DNA from 4 places in the Sinorhizobium sojae CCBAU 05684 genome. Region 4 is predicted to be linked to each of the others. Evidence: riboswitches for the same ligand, from Rfam matches in the RefSeq annotation. Region 4 holds a riboswitch; each other region holds the start of a gene.
The links. Region 4 has a riboswitch for cobalamin ahead of cobU (bifunctional adenosylcobinamide kinase/adenosylcobinamide-phosphate guanylyltransferase). Riboswitches for the same ligand answer to the same signal wherever they lie in the genome.
Positions count from the first base shown of each region.

Region 1 (3,201 bases), 190 kb from region 4:
GATAGAGCCTAGAATGGAGGCCTAGCGCATCGGCCCGAATGTCGGACCCGATTTTCGGAAAGCCCGATGCGCGGTTCAAAGAACTACAGCGTCCTTTGTGCGTCCGTAAGGGCGCACGGCGCTGTAGAGACGGATGCGGCTGCTTCGGTGACCGCTCCGCCGGAATGCGGGAAGAAAAAAGTGTCGGGATCTCCGAGTAACGCGCCCCGCGGCCTCGCGTGGCTTGCGTCTGCGCTTCTGCCTTTGGCATTGGCAATGGCAGACGAGGCGTCGGCCTCGAGCGTCTGCGAGCGCCTTCAGGCCCGCCTCGCCGGCATGCCGACCACGTTCAACTCGAATGCAAACCTGCGCGATTTCACCGGCGCGATTTCCCGCCAGAACATCGAGCTTCGTCGCGCCCGGAACGATCGGAGACGGCTCGGATGCAGCCGCGGCAGCATCATAGTCATCGATGACAATACCCCCTTCTGCGCCGAGTTGGACGACACGATCGCACGAATGGAGGCCAATCTCCAGGAATTGAAGATGCATCGACAGCAACTGGTGTCGAACGGCAGCGAAGACGCGCGCCGGCGCATTGTCGCCGCGATGGAGATCAACGGCTGCATCCCGGTGCGCGGCGACGATTGGGACGAGCTTGACGAGTTCGCGACGACGACCGAAGCCGACATCCATCGCAACATCCTCCGGGACCTGGCCCCGGACAGCGAGAATTATCCGTTGCTCTTCGAGGAGCCGGGGATCCAGGATTTCTCGCCGATGGAGGGATACGGGAACGGTGGCTTACGGACCATGTGCGTAAGGACCTGCGATGGCGCCTTCTTCCCTATTTCGTCGAACGCCTCACCGGCGGATTTCCCGCGCGATGCCGAGAGCTGCCGCGCACGGTGCCCCGGGACCGAGACGGAACTCTATTATCACGTGCTTGCCACCGAGGAGAGCGATCAGATGGTCTCGGCATCGACCGGCAGGCCCTATAGCGAGCTGCCGACGGCCTTTGCCTATCGTACGCGCGACGTCGGTGCACCCGGGGCCTGCGGCTGCAAGCCACCGAAGGCGGCCGGCGGAACGAACCGCGGGAACGCACCCGCAACCAGTCTATCGGCAGCCAGCCCCTCTGTCGTGACCATCGGGGGCGACAGGGCGGGGAAGACGGCTGACGGGACGACTGAAAGCGCCGCCGCTAATCCCGCCAAGGAGCGCCCCTATGACCCGAAGAGCAACAAGGTACGTATTGTCGGCCCGACCTTCCTGCCGCCGGAAGAAAGCGAGATCGACCTCAAGAACCCTTTGGGACCAAGCTATCAGCCGCAGCAGGCGAACTGACCGCGAGAATTTGGAAACAACGCTCTGAAAAAAGACGCTATTTCGGGTTCACATCCAGGCTTGCGGAAAGACCCCACCCTTCCTCGAATGTCAGTTCCTCGAGCGGGAGGCGCTGGCGCCATCCCTTTACTGCCAGTTCCGGCTGCTGATAGAGCCGGTCGACGAAACCGAGGCATAGCCAGGCGACGATTTCGATATGCTCCGGTATGCCCAGGATCGCCTTGATCTCGCTTTCATGGAAGATGCTGACCCAGCCGACGCCGACTCCCTCGGCGCGCGCGGCGAGCCAGAGATTCTGCACCGCGCAGACGGTCGAGTAGACATCCATCTGTGGATTGTGCGTGCGCCCGAGGACGACCGAGCCGCCGCGCGTGCGGTCGCAGGTCACGCAGATGCTGAGCGGCGCCTTGCGGATTCCTTCGAGCTTCAGTGCGCGATATTTCGCCTGGGCTTCGTCCGCGAACATTCGTGCGGCCTCCTCATTGGCGCGCTGAAAGGCATGCCACGCCTTCTCCCGCGTCTCATTCCCGCGCACGAGAACGAAGTTCCAAGGCTGCATGAAGCCCACGGACGGGGCATTATGCGCAGCGGCAAGCAACCGGGCGATCAGAGGTTCGGGCAGCGGCTCGGGGAGAAATTCGTCGCGCACATCGCGGCGCGTTTCGATCGCACGGTAGACGGCGGCACGCTCGTCGGCTGAAAAAGCTCCGGCCGCGACAAGGCAGCCGTTCGGGTCAGGCAGCATCGTTCGATCCCCAACAATGCACAACCTCCCGCCGTCCACGCGGGGCCGGTCTATCTTGCCAGGCCGGTCTTCTGACTCCGGTTCGCCCGGCCGCGCCGCCTTCCCGAATCGCTGGATTCAGTGGCAAGGCTCTGAAGAAACCTCAGAGCCGACTGGCGTGGCCGTCCCCGTCACAGCGTTGGGCACGTTCCGGAATTGCACCGGCTTCCCGATTCTCCCGCGCATGCGGGCACCTGACGGGGCGCATATGGACACAGGCGCCTGCGAAAGGCAAGGCATGCCACTACCGTTCGGGCCGATAGCGGACGAAGGCGAAGGCATCGCCCGACGGCGACCAATTCGGGACGTTCATGGTTCCCTGCCCGCCGAAGAGCTGGAACAGGACGTGTGCATCGCCGCCTTCCGGATCCATCAGCCGCAGCCGCACGTGGAGATCGCGCGGGTGGTCGAAAACCTCGCCATCATAGGAGAGCACCAAGAGGTGCCTGCCATTGGGTGACGGATGCGGAAACCAATCGCCATAGGGGCTGTCGGTGATACGCTGGACATCGCTGCCGTCTGGCCGGATCCGCCAGATCTGCATGCGGCCCGTACGGCTGGAGTTGAAATAGATCCACTTACCGTCGGGCGACCAATCCGGCCCGTCGTTGCGGCCTTCGCCCCACGTCAATCGGCGCTCCTCGCCGCCCTCGACCGAAATCGTATAGATGTCGAAAACCTGGTCACGAATACCGCAATAGGTCAGCGTCCGACCATCGGGCGACCAACCGTGCCAATAGGAGGGAAGCTTCGGCGTCACGAGCCGCGGCGTGCCGCCCTCGATCGGCAGGAGATAGATCGCCGACTTGCCGAATTCGGTCTTGTCGCTGATGGCGAGCGTCGTTCCGTCCGGCGAAATGCCGTGGTCGTTATTGCACTGGCGGGCAATGCCCGTATCGATCTCGACAGGATCGGGCGCCCCGTCGAGCCCTATGCGATGGAGCCGTCCATGGCCGTTGACGACCAGGAAGCGCCCGTCTGGCGACCAGTTCGGCGCTTCGACCAGCCGTTCCGTCTGCCAGACCACGCGGGTCTCAGCTGTCGCGATGTCGAAGATCTCCACCGAACTACGCATGAACTATCCCCTGTCG
Region 1 covers NZ_CP023067.1:1,700,751-1,703,951, forward strand. The annotation lists gene SJ05684_RS08350 (DUF2865 domain-containing protein) at 181-1,326, shown strand; gene bluB (5,6-dimethylbenzimidazole synthase) at 1,364-2,071, opposite strand; cobalamin riboswitch at 2,116-2,323, opposite strand; gene SJ05684_RS08360 (TolB family protein) at 2,355-3,185, opposite strand; gene SJ05684_RS08365 (NAD+ synthase) at 3,189-3,201, opposite strand, start outside.
Region 1: it holds a riboswitch for cobalamin, as region 4 does, so the genes downstream of both, bluB (5,6-dimethylbenzimidazole synthase) here and cobU (bifunctional adenosylcobinamide kinase/adenosylcobinamide-phosphate guanylyltransferase) in region 4, are expected to answer to the same signal.

Region 2 (3,201 bases), 380 kb from region 4:
CGTCGACGTCGCCATGATCCGCCGCATCGCCGACAGGATCGGCGAGACCCAGGGGCACCGGCCGATCTTCGCCTGCGACAACACCCTGCTCGGACCGGTCTTCCAGCACCCGATCGATCATGGCGCGGACCTCTCGCTCTATTCGCTGACCAAATATGTCGGCGGTCACTCCGACCTGATCGCCGGCGCGGCCCTCGGCTCCAAGGCGCTCGTCAAGCAAGTGAAGGCACTGCGCGGGTCGATCGGCACCCAGCTCGACCCGCATTCCTGCTGGATGATAGGTCGATCATTGGAAACCCTTGCGGTCAGGATGGAGAAGGCGAACGACAACGCCCGCATCGTCGCCGAATTCCTGCGCGACCATCCGAAAGTCGAGCGCATCCACTACCTGCCCTTCGACGACGGAGACTCGCATGCCGGCCGTGTCTTTGCCGCTCAGTGCACCGGCGCCGGCTCGACCTTCTCCTTCGATATAGCCGGCGGCCAGGAGGCGGCCTTCCGCTTCTTGAACGCGCTGCAGATCTTCAAGCTCGCCGTCAGTCTCGGCGGCACGGAATCGCTCGCAAGCCACCCGGCCGCCATGACCCATTCGGGCGTGCCGATCGAGGTCAGGCGCCGGATCGGCGTACTCGAATCGACCATCCGCCTGTCGATCGGCATCGAGCATCCGGACGACCTCGTCGCCGACCTCGCCAATGCACTGACGACTGCCTGAGATGATGCCTCAGCTGCGGGCAAGGCCGAGCACGAACAGCGCCAGCGCCCCGATCGAGGCAATGGTGCGGACATGATTCCAGCGGACCCAATCGGTCAGGTAGCGCTGCTGCCAGAGCGCGGCGGCGGCCTCGCCGCGCGCCGCAGCGAGCGCGTCGTTCAAGGGAACGTTGAAGATGACCGTCACCCCAAATGTGCCGACGAGATAGGCGAGCCCGCCGGCGGCAAACAGGTAGCTCCCGTGCCCGCCCGTTATGAAAGCGGCAACGATCAGCGCCAGGCCGAGCAGGGTAGTGCCCATGAAGGTGATCAGGAACAACGGGTTCTGGATCGCCGCATTGATGGCGTTCATGGCGGCGATGCCCTGTTCCGCCGGAAGCCGCGACAGCGCCTGCATGACGCATACCGAAAAGACGAAGAAGAGCCCCGCCATCAGGCCGGAACCGATAGTGGCTGCAAAAGCAAGGCCGGGAACGAAAGCTGCCATGACTTGTCTCCAGATCGCGCAAGCGCAACCGCAAGCGCCCGGTACGGGAACGCAACCGTAGAGATAGACGAGAGGCACCTTACGGTCACCAGGCGAAACGCCACTTTCGAAAGATCGGCGGGCCGCCGTCCGCAGGCCGCGACTGGCGCGAACCCTGTACATTTTGCGGGTCCCCTCGATTGACAACGCGCGCGGCCGCACATAATCATCGCTGATCGGTTGGTTCCCGGAAAGCGAACGCGCTTCGGGAGTAAACGGGAACGTGACGGATGGACCCAAGCTGGGCATCTTAATCACGGCCGACCCCGCGACTGTAGTGCGGCGTGAATTTGCCGTTCCGGAGCGATCCGGAAAAAGCCACTGGGAAGGACCGCGAGAGGGCGGTTCGATCTGGGAAGGCGAGGCAAATCCCTGGTGTAAACCTGACGCCGCGAGCCAGGAAACCTGCCAATCGATGCGGGCGCAACGCCCAATCGGGAACATCCCTTGCCATCACGGAGGTTGTCATGGCTACGTCTAACGTTTCGAGCGTCTCGCTCTCCCTCAGCGATCGTCTTGTTGCGGGCATTCTTGCCCTTATGATCGGCGGCTTCCTCGTCTTCGGTGCAGGTCTTGCAAATTCGGCCGTGCTCCATGACACGGCGCACGACACCCGCCATTCCTACGGCTTCCCCTGCCACTAAGCCTATGGAACGCCTTGCGCGTTCCGAATCGAAGCTGAACAGAGCCGTCGGGTGCTCCGAGCATGCGCACATGCCATCCGGCATGATGTTGCTGCTCGCGCATCGGCCCGAAAATCGGAACCGATTTTCGCGAAGCACGATGCGTGGATTCAAACGCTTACAGCAACCTTCGTGCGTCCTGAAAGGCGCACGGGGCTGTAAGGCGTCCGACTGCGTTGGTTGGACGGCGCCCCATAGGGGGAGCGCCGCATTGAGGAATATCGACACATGATCGTCAAGACACTTCTGGCCGCAATCGTGGCCGGGCTGATCGCAGGCGTCTTCATGACCGCCGCCCAGGAACTGCGCGTAACGCCGCTGATCCTTCATGCCGAAGAATTCGAGGGCGGAGAACCGGCCGCCGAGCCTGCGGCCGCTGGCCACGAAGAGCATTCATCACTGAACGCTGTTTCGCCGCTCGGAAAGCTGCTTGCCTTCGTTTCGCCGATCACGCCTGCCTATGCCCATGAACACGAACACGAGGAGGAAGGCGGCATTCTGTTCGGCATGAGCCGCTTCTCCGGTACGCTTCTCGCAAATCTCGTCACGGGCGCCGGCTTCTCGCTGCTGCTTGCGGGCATCAGCCTGACGATCGGCCATCGGATCACGCTTGCAAACGGAGCACTCTGGGGTGCCTGCGGGTGGCTGGCCGTGCACATGCTGCCGGCCCTCGGCCTGCCGCCGGAACTGCCCGGCTTCCCGGCTGCCGACCTTGGCGAGCGCCAAACCTGGTGGGCGCTGACGGTGCTGCTCTCGGCCGCGGGTCTCTACCTGCTGGCCTTGCGCGGGGAACTCGTCGCGAAGGTCGCCGGCCTCGTGCTGATCGCCGCGCCCCACGCCTATGGCGCGCCGCAGCCGCTCGATATCTCGAGCAACGTCCCGGCGGTCCTCGGCGCGGAATTCGCGGTCGCGGCGCTGGCCACCACACTCGCCTTCTGGATCGTCCTCGGCGTCGTCTCCGGCTTCATCAACGACCGGGTTGTGAAGGCCGGTTAGTCCAAGCTCGTTTTGCCCCTCATCCGCCTGCCGGCACCTTCTCCCCGCACGCCGGGAGAGGGCTAGGGTGAGGGGCAATCCACCTCATTCTCAGCCGACTTCCCCTCCGACGCGCGCAAATGCGCCCTCAATCTCTCCCGTCTTGTCTCAGGTTCCAGCAGCACGCAGGTGTCGCAGAAATCGCCGCCTTCCGTTCGATAATAGAGACAACAGCCGCTGCGCATCCGATAGGTCCGGGAGAGAGGACGCCCATGCCCTTCGGCCTTGATCTCCTCGTAATAG
Region 2 covers NZ_CP023067.1:2,269,191-2,272,391, forward strand. The annotation lists gene SJ05684_RS11120 (cystathionine gamma-synthase family protein) at 1-715, shown strand, start outside; gene SJ05684_RS11125 (anthrone oxygenase family protein) at 725-1,201, opposite strand; cobalamin riboswitch at 1,405-1,667, shown strand; gene SJ05684_RS11130 (CbtB domain-containing protein) at 1,708-1,884, shown strand; gene SJ05684_RS11135 (CbtA family protein) at 2,152-2,919, shown strand; gene SJ05684_RS11140 ((2Fe-2S)-binding protein) at 2,982-3,201, opposite strand, start outside.
Region 2: it holds a riboswitch for cobalamin, as region 4 does, so the genes downstream of both, SJ05684_RS11130 (CbtB domain-containing protein) here and cobU (bifunctional adenosylcobinamide kinase/adenosylcobinamide-phosphate guanylyltransferase) in region 4, are expected to answer to the same signal.

Region 3 (3,201 bases), 1.4 Mb from region 4:
TCGAAGACCACATGCTCCTCAGCCATCGCCGTGTCCGAGACATGGCAGATCAGCGGATTGAAACGGGGCCGGCCCTTCATCTCGTAGATTCGGCTGATAGCCTCTGCATTGGTCGCATCCGCCGCCAGGCCGTAGACTGTTTCGGTCGGGATCGCGACGGGCTCGCCTGCGGAAAGCACCGCACAGGCCGTCTCGATCGCCCGGTCGGGTTCGCTGCGCGTGTCGATGATTTCGGCCATGGGCGTTCGTCTTCCTTTCCGCAGCTTCCTACTGCATGTTTCCTTGAATCGGAACCGATTTGAGGAAACATGCAGCGATTCAAAGTGCTATAGCGGCCTTTTTTTTGCGCGTCTTTTCAGACGCGCAAAGGTCGCTGCAACTCTTTAAATCTGCGCATCGAGCTTTCCGAAAATCGGGTACGACTTTCGGGCCGATGCGCTAGAGACTGCGTATGATCTTGCGCAGCGCCTCGTCGCGTGCGCCAAGCATGAGCACGTTCTTCAGCGCCACCTTCGGGTCCTGCGTACGGAAGATCAGGCCGTTGCCGCGCACATTGCGGTTGACGACCATCCGCCCTTCGTCCGTGCCGGGCTCGATGGCAACGGCAAAATACATGCGCGAATACCCGGCCTGGATCCGGTCGAAGAAGTGCGTCTCGTCGCCGAGATCGGAAAAGAAATTGGCGAAATAGAAAGCCCAGGTCACGTCTTGCGATCGAGCGAGCCGGGTCGTAGCGGCCGTCACGTGGCAATAGCCAAGATGCGGGCTCGCGGCGAGCGTCCGGTGAAAGATCATCTTCGGGAAATTGATCGAGGCGTGAAAGCTGTTGATCCGCCTGTAAGTCGCTTCTCCCGCGGCGGTCAGCTTGCGTCCGGTCTTCTCCGCCACCTCCTCATAGCTCAGATAGCGCCGCTGCTCGGGCGTTTGGCGCCGTCGCTCGATGCGGCCGGTTCGCAGGAACTCGGTGTGGACGGCCGCTTTTGTCACCGGTGACGGCGCCTTTTCAGAGGCGTCGTAATATCTGAGCTTTGCCATCGACCTCTGCGCGCCTTCGCGAAAAAAGCGGGGTTGAACCGTCGTCGGACGCTAAACCATCAGGGTTAACAGAGTATTTTTCGTACCTTCTGCGCTAGGCTCGTTCACAGGCCTCGTCGCAAACGGGATGCTTGCTTTCGCGCTTGGGCAGGCGCTGACGAAAAAATTATCAGTCGACCAGCAATTGCCCTATCGCCTTGTTTATTATGGAGAAAAACAATGTGTTCGTCACAAAGTGCCGCGGCAAGGGGTCTGTCGTCTTTCCAGAATGGAATGTCGTTTATCGGCACTTGTGCGGGCTGCTAGACCGCTTAGATGGGGACACTCGAGGTGCCGCCCTGAGCGGGGCGGAGAATTGGGAAGCCGGTCAAATCCCGGCGCTGCCCCCGCAACGGTGGTGGAGTGAGGCCACGGCACCAAGCCACTGGACGTCAATGTCCGGGAAGGCGCCGGGGCGGGTCCTTCGCGGGACGGCTCCAGAGCCCGGAAACCAGCCTTGAGCACATCGACCGTAACAGGTTGCGGCGGGCAGCCGGACGGAGCCATGGCGCACGGCCTGTTGCCGTGGGCGGTTCCTGTCCTGCCTCTCCGAATCATGGCGAACGAGGATATGGGCATGGACATTCAGAGCGAAATGCTGCGCAAGCTGAAGACCCGTCGCGAAGGCTATAGCCTCGACCGGGACTTCTATATCGATCCCGACTATTATCGTCAGGATCTGGAAAACATCTGGTACAAGGATTGGCTTTTCATCGGCCACGATTGCGAGATCCCGCGGGCCGGCAACTATTTCACGGTGCAGGTCGGCGACTATCCGATCGTCATCGTTCGCGACCGGCAGGGAACGATCCGGGCGCTCCATAATTCCTGCCGCCATCGCGGCTCGCGCGTCTGCACGCAGCACAAGGGCTCTTCGGCCAAGCTCGTTTGTCCCTACCATCAATGGACCTACGAGCTGGACGGAAAGCTGCTATTCGCGCGGCAGATGCCGGACGGCTTCGATCTGGCGGCGCACAGCCTGAAGCCGGTGCATTGCGAGACCGTCGGCGGCTACATCTTCATCAGCCTTGCCGACGAGCCGATGAATTTCCAGCCGTTCCGCGACGTGGCTTCCGGCTACCTTGCGCCGCATCGTATCGGCGAGACGAAGGTCGCCTTCGAAAGCACGATCATCGAGAAGGGCAATTGGAAGCTCGTCTGGGAGAACAACCGGGAGTGCTACCACTGCGCGGCCAATCATCCCGAGCTGTGCCGCACCTATCCCGAAGCGCCGACGGTGACGGGGGTGCATGGCGCGATGAATGATCCGGAGATCAACGCCCATTGGCAAAAATGCGAGGCGGCCGGCCTGCCGAGCGCCTTCAAGATCGGATCGGCCGGGCAGTTCCGCATGACACGCATGCCGCTGATCAACGGTGCCGAGAGTTACACCATGTCGGGTCAGAGGGCCGTGGAAAAGCCGCTTTCCTCCGACGCGAGGACAGGCGGCATCGGCACATTGCTGCTCTTCCATTATCCGACGACGTGGAACCATATTCTCGGTGACCATGCGATCACCTTCCGCGTGCTGCCCCTCGGCCCCGAAACAACCCAGGTGACGACCAAGTGGCTCGTCAACAAGGAGGCGGTCGAAGGCGTCGACTATAAGCTTGACGACCTCATCCATGTCTGGACCGAGACCAACGATCAGGACCGCCAGATCGTCGAGGAGAACGCCTTCGGCATCCGCTCGCCGGCTTACCAGCCGGGTCCCTATTCGGTCGAGCACGAGGGCGGCGTGATGCAATTCGTCGAATGGTATTCACGCTACATGCTTGAGCGCCTTGAGCGCGGCGCAACGCCTCTTTCGCGGGTGGCATGATCATGGAAATGGCCCGTTCCTTCCATCATTTCGACGAGCTCAGTCCCTGGATCGACCGCCAGCACATGCTCGAATGCATCTCGGTGGTGGCCGAGACGGCGGATGTGATGACCTTCACCTTCCGCTCCGACAGGCCGGCCTGGTTCCGCTACCTGCCCGGGCAGTTCGTAACTCTCGAACTGCCCGTCGGGGAGGAGCCGGTGATGCGCACCTATACGCTCTCGTCCTCGCCGTCGCGGCCGCTCTCCGTTTCGATCACCGCCAAGGCGCAACGGGACAGCATCGGCACCCGCTGGATGTTCGAC
Region 3 covers NZ_CP023067.1:475,275-478,475, forward strand. The annotation lists gene SJ05684_RS02260 (L-threonylcarbamoyladenylate synthase) at 1-239, opposite strand, end outside; gene SJ05684_RS02265 (DUF6656 family protein) at 439-1,035, opposite strand; cobalamin riboswitch at 1,347-1,548, shown strand; gene SJ05684_RS02270 (aromatic ring-hydroxylating oxygenase subunit alpha) at 1,652-2,896, shown strand; gene SJ05684_RS02275 (FAD-binding oxidoreductase) at 2,893-3,201, shown strand, end outside.
Region 3: it holds a riboswitch for cobalamin, as region 4 does, so the genes downstream of both, SJ05684_RS02270 (aromatic ring-hydroxylating oxygenase subunit alpha) here and cobU (bifunctional adenosylcobinamide kinase/adenosylcobinamide-phosphate guanylyltransferase) in region 4, are expected to answer to the same signal.

Region 4 (3,201 bases):
CTCGGCGATGACGCTCTTCAGCCGCTCGACGAATCCGGCCGGGTCCGTGATCGCACCGACTTCGACGACGAAGCTCTCGAACTCGTCGTGGTCGTGTTCCTCACCTGCCTCGTGCTCCATTTCGTGATGCGACTTGCGATTGGCGATCTCGTCCTCCGTGCCGACGCCGAGGCCGAGCAGGATGGCGGCGGCAACCTCGCCGTTCCGCGCCTCGATCATTGCCGGCCTGCGGCGGATGCGGGAGGCGACCTCCTCGCGCACGGCCTTCACCCCATCGACATCGATGAGGTCGGTCTTGTTGAGGACGATCAGGTCGGCGGCGGTCAGTTGGTCCTCGAAAAGTTCCTCGAGCGGGCTCTCATGGTCGAGATTGTCGTCATTGGCGCGCAGCGCATCGACCTTGTCGTGATCGTCGGCAAAGCGTCCGGCAGCGACCGCGGCGCTGTCCACGACGGTGACAACGCCATCGACCGTCACTTCGCTGCGAATGTCCGGCCAGTTGAAGGCGGCGACCAGCGGCTGCGGCAGCGCAAGACCCGACGTCTCGATGACGATATGGTCGGGGCGATTCTCGCGCTCGAGCAGCTTCGTCATGGTCGGGATGAAGTCGTCGGCGACGGTGCAGCAGATGCAGCCATTGGTGAGCTCGATGATGTCCTCCTCCGAGCAGGCCTCGGCGCCGCAGCCCTTCAAGACGTCGCCGTCGACCCCGAGATCGCCGAATTCGTTGATGATGAGCGCGATGCGCTTGCCGTCGGCATTCTGCAACAGGTTGCGGATCATCGTCGTCTTGCCGGCTCCGAGGAAGCCGGTAATGACGGTGGCCGGGATCTTGCCCTGCTGGGCCTTTGCGCGTGTCATGGTCAACCTTTCATTTTCAGCGGCAGTCCGGCCGCGACGAAATAGACTTCGGCGGATTTCTCCGCGACGATCTGGTGGAGCCGGCCCGCATGGTCTCGAAATTCGCGCGCCATGCGGTTTTCCGGGACGATGCCGAGGCCGACTTCATTGGAAACGAAAACAAGACGGGCCCGAGCGCCCGGCAGGAAGGCGGCGAGAGTCGCGAACTCCGCCGCCATGTCGCGCCCCTCCATCATCAGGTTCGTGACCCAAAGCGTCAGGCAGTCGACGAGGACGGCGTGCTCCGGCGCATCGATGTGGCTGAGCAGACCGACGAGGTCGAGCGGCTCCTCATGGGTCGTCCAGCCTTTGCCCTGCCGCGCCGCCTGGTGATGGACGATGCGGTCGCGCATCTCCTCGTCGAATGCGCGCCCGGTCGCGACATAATGCATCGACAGACCGCTGCCTTCGACGAGTCTTTCGGCAAAGCCGGACTTGCCGGAGCGGGCACCGCCGAGGACGAGCGTCGGGCCGACATTGGAGAGGGTCATGCGAAAAGCCTCAGTTCACGAATGACCAAGGCAGAAAGCAATGCGCTAGGCGCCCGCGGGTCGCGGGACGGAGAAATCTGAAAGCCACGACAACCTCCGTGCTGGCATCGGGGACAATTCTCCCCTCGGGCGGGATGCCCTGACGGATGGCAGGTCTCCTGGCTCACGGCTTCACGGGCCAAGGCATCACACGGAACAGCGCGACGATGCCTGGACCCGAACGGGTCCGCCTCACCTTCCCAGTGCTTACGGCTTCGTGAAAGGCGGACGATTCGTAGAAGAAGAGGCGTCCTGCCCGGCTGATCACGATGCCACACCAGTGGCTTTTCCGGCACGCCACCGCTCCCCGGTGAAACTGCCCATGCAGTCCATCGAAGAGAGGATGGGCATACCCGATAGCGGCCCCTGACCGTTCTACAGTCGCGGGGTCGGCTGCGATAAGGGCGCCCGGTGTGGGTCCGCCCCGCCGCATTCCCATTTACTCCCTCGCACCGGCCCGGCACGAGGGAACCATCCAATTCCCGTTAATTATGAAGCCCTGGCTGCGATGTCAATCGACGCCCTGCGACGCGTTGCCCGCGAATTGCGCCAGATGCCCTCCGTTCGTCCTCCAGGACGCACAAGGGGCGCTGCAACTTTTTGAATCTACGGGGTCGTGGCTACTCACAACAGGTGAGCAGACACTGCTTACCACCGCATGGTAAAAAGCACCGTCTGGAGCTGACCGCGGTGAAGGTGCAGCTCCCGTCTGCCGATCATGTCCGCGAACCTCAAGGAGGTTCGCGTCGGAGGGTGCGATGTCGTATCTGCGTCGTGCCGTAATTGTTGGGTTGAGTTTTGCGCTTGCTGGCTCCCCCCCGGCAGGCGCGGCCGAACCGGTAGGCCAAGCGGTCCGCATCAAGACCGAGGTCAGGGGCGCGGCCGGCCCGCTCGCCGTGCAGGACGCGGTGCACCGCGACGAGCGGATATCGACATCCAGGTCCGGCCTCGGCCAGTTCGTCTTCCGGGATGGCAGCAAGCTCGCGCTCGGCGCCGGCTCCTCCGTAGTCATCGACCGGTTCGTCTTCGACGACTCGAAAACCGTGCAGAATCTGACGATTGCGGCGGCGAAGGGAACGTTCCGCTGGATCAGCGGCAATTCCAGGCACTCCGCCTACCGGATCCTGACGCCGGCCGGAACGATCGGCGTTCGCGGCACCGTATTCGACTTCTATGTCGGCGGCGACGGCACGACGGCCGTCGTGCTGCTGTCGGGCGCGGCCGACTTTTGCGGCCGCGGCGGCTGCCGGCAACTGACGCGCCGCTGCGACTGCGTGATCGCAAAACCCAACGGCGCGATGTCGGACACCCGGCCGGTCAATCGCGGCACGCTCAGGGCGCTTGGCAACCCGCGGGCATTGCCGTTCCTGTCGGGCCAGCAACGGCTTTCGTCTGGCTGGAGCGGCAGCGGCTGCGGCCTTGCGGCTGCCCTTCAAATCCGGCCCGACAAGCTTCCGCCGCCGCGCGTCGACCAGGCGCCGATTACCCCGGAACCCGGGGAGCCTGTAAGGCCGCCCAAGCCGAAGCCGCACAAGCCGGACAGGCCTCATAAGCCCCATAAGCCTGACAAGCCTGACAAGCCTGGCAAACCGGACAGGCCGGACAGGCCTGATAGGCCTGATAGGCCCGACCGACCGGATAGGCCGGATCATCCGAACGGCCACTCTCGCCCGGACAGGCCCGACCGACCCGACAGACCGGATCGCCCAGACAGACCGGACAGGCCGGCCCGGTGGAAATGAGGGCGGAACTCACTCGCCTGCCCCTCCCC
Region 4 covers NZ_CP023067.1:1,888,346-1,891,546, forward strand. The annotation lists gene cobW (cobalamin biosynthesis protein CobW) at 1-861, opposite strand, end outside; gene cobU (bifunctional adenosylcobinamide kinase/adenosylcobinamide-phosphate guanylyltransferase) at 864-1,391, opposite strand; cobalamin riboswitch at 1,523-1,921, opposite strand; gene SJ05684_RS09275 (FecR family protein) at 2,189-3,172, shown strand; gene SJ05684_RS09280 (CHASE2 domain-containing protein) at 3,182-3,201, opposite strand, start outside.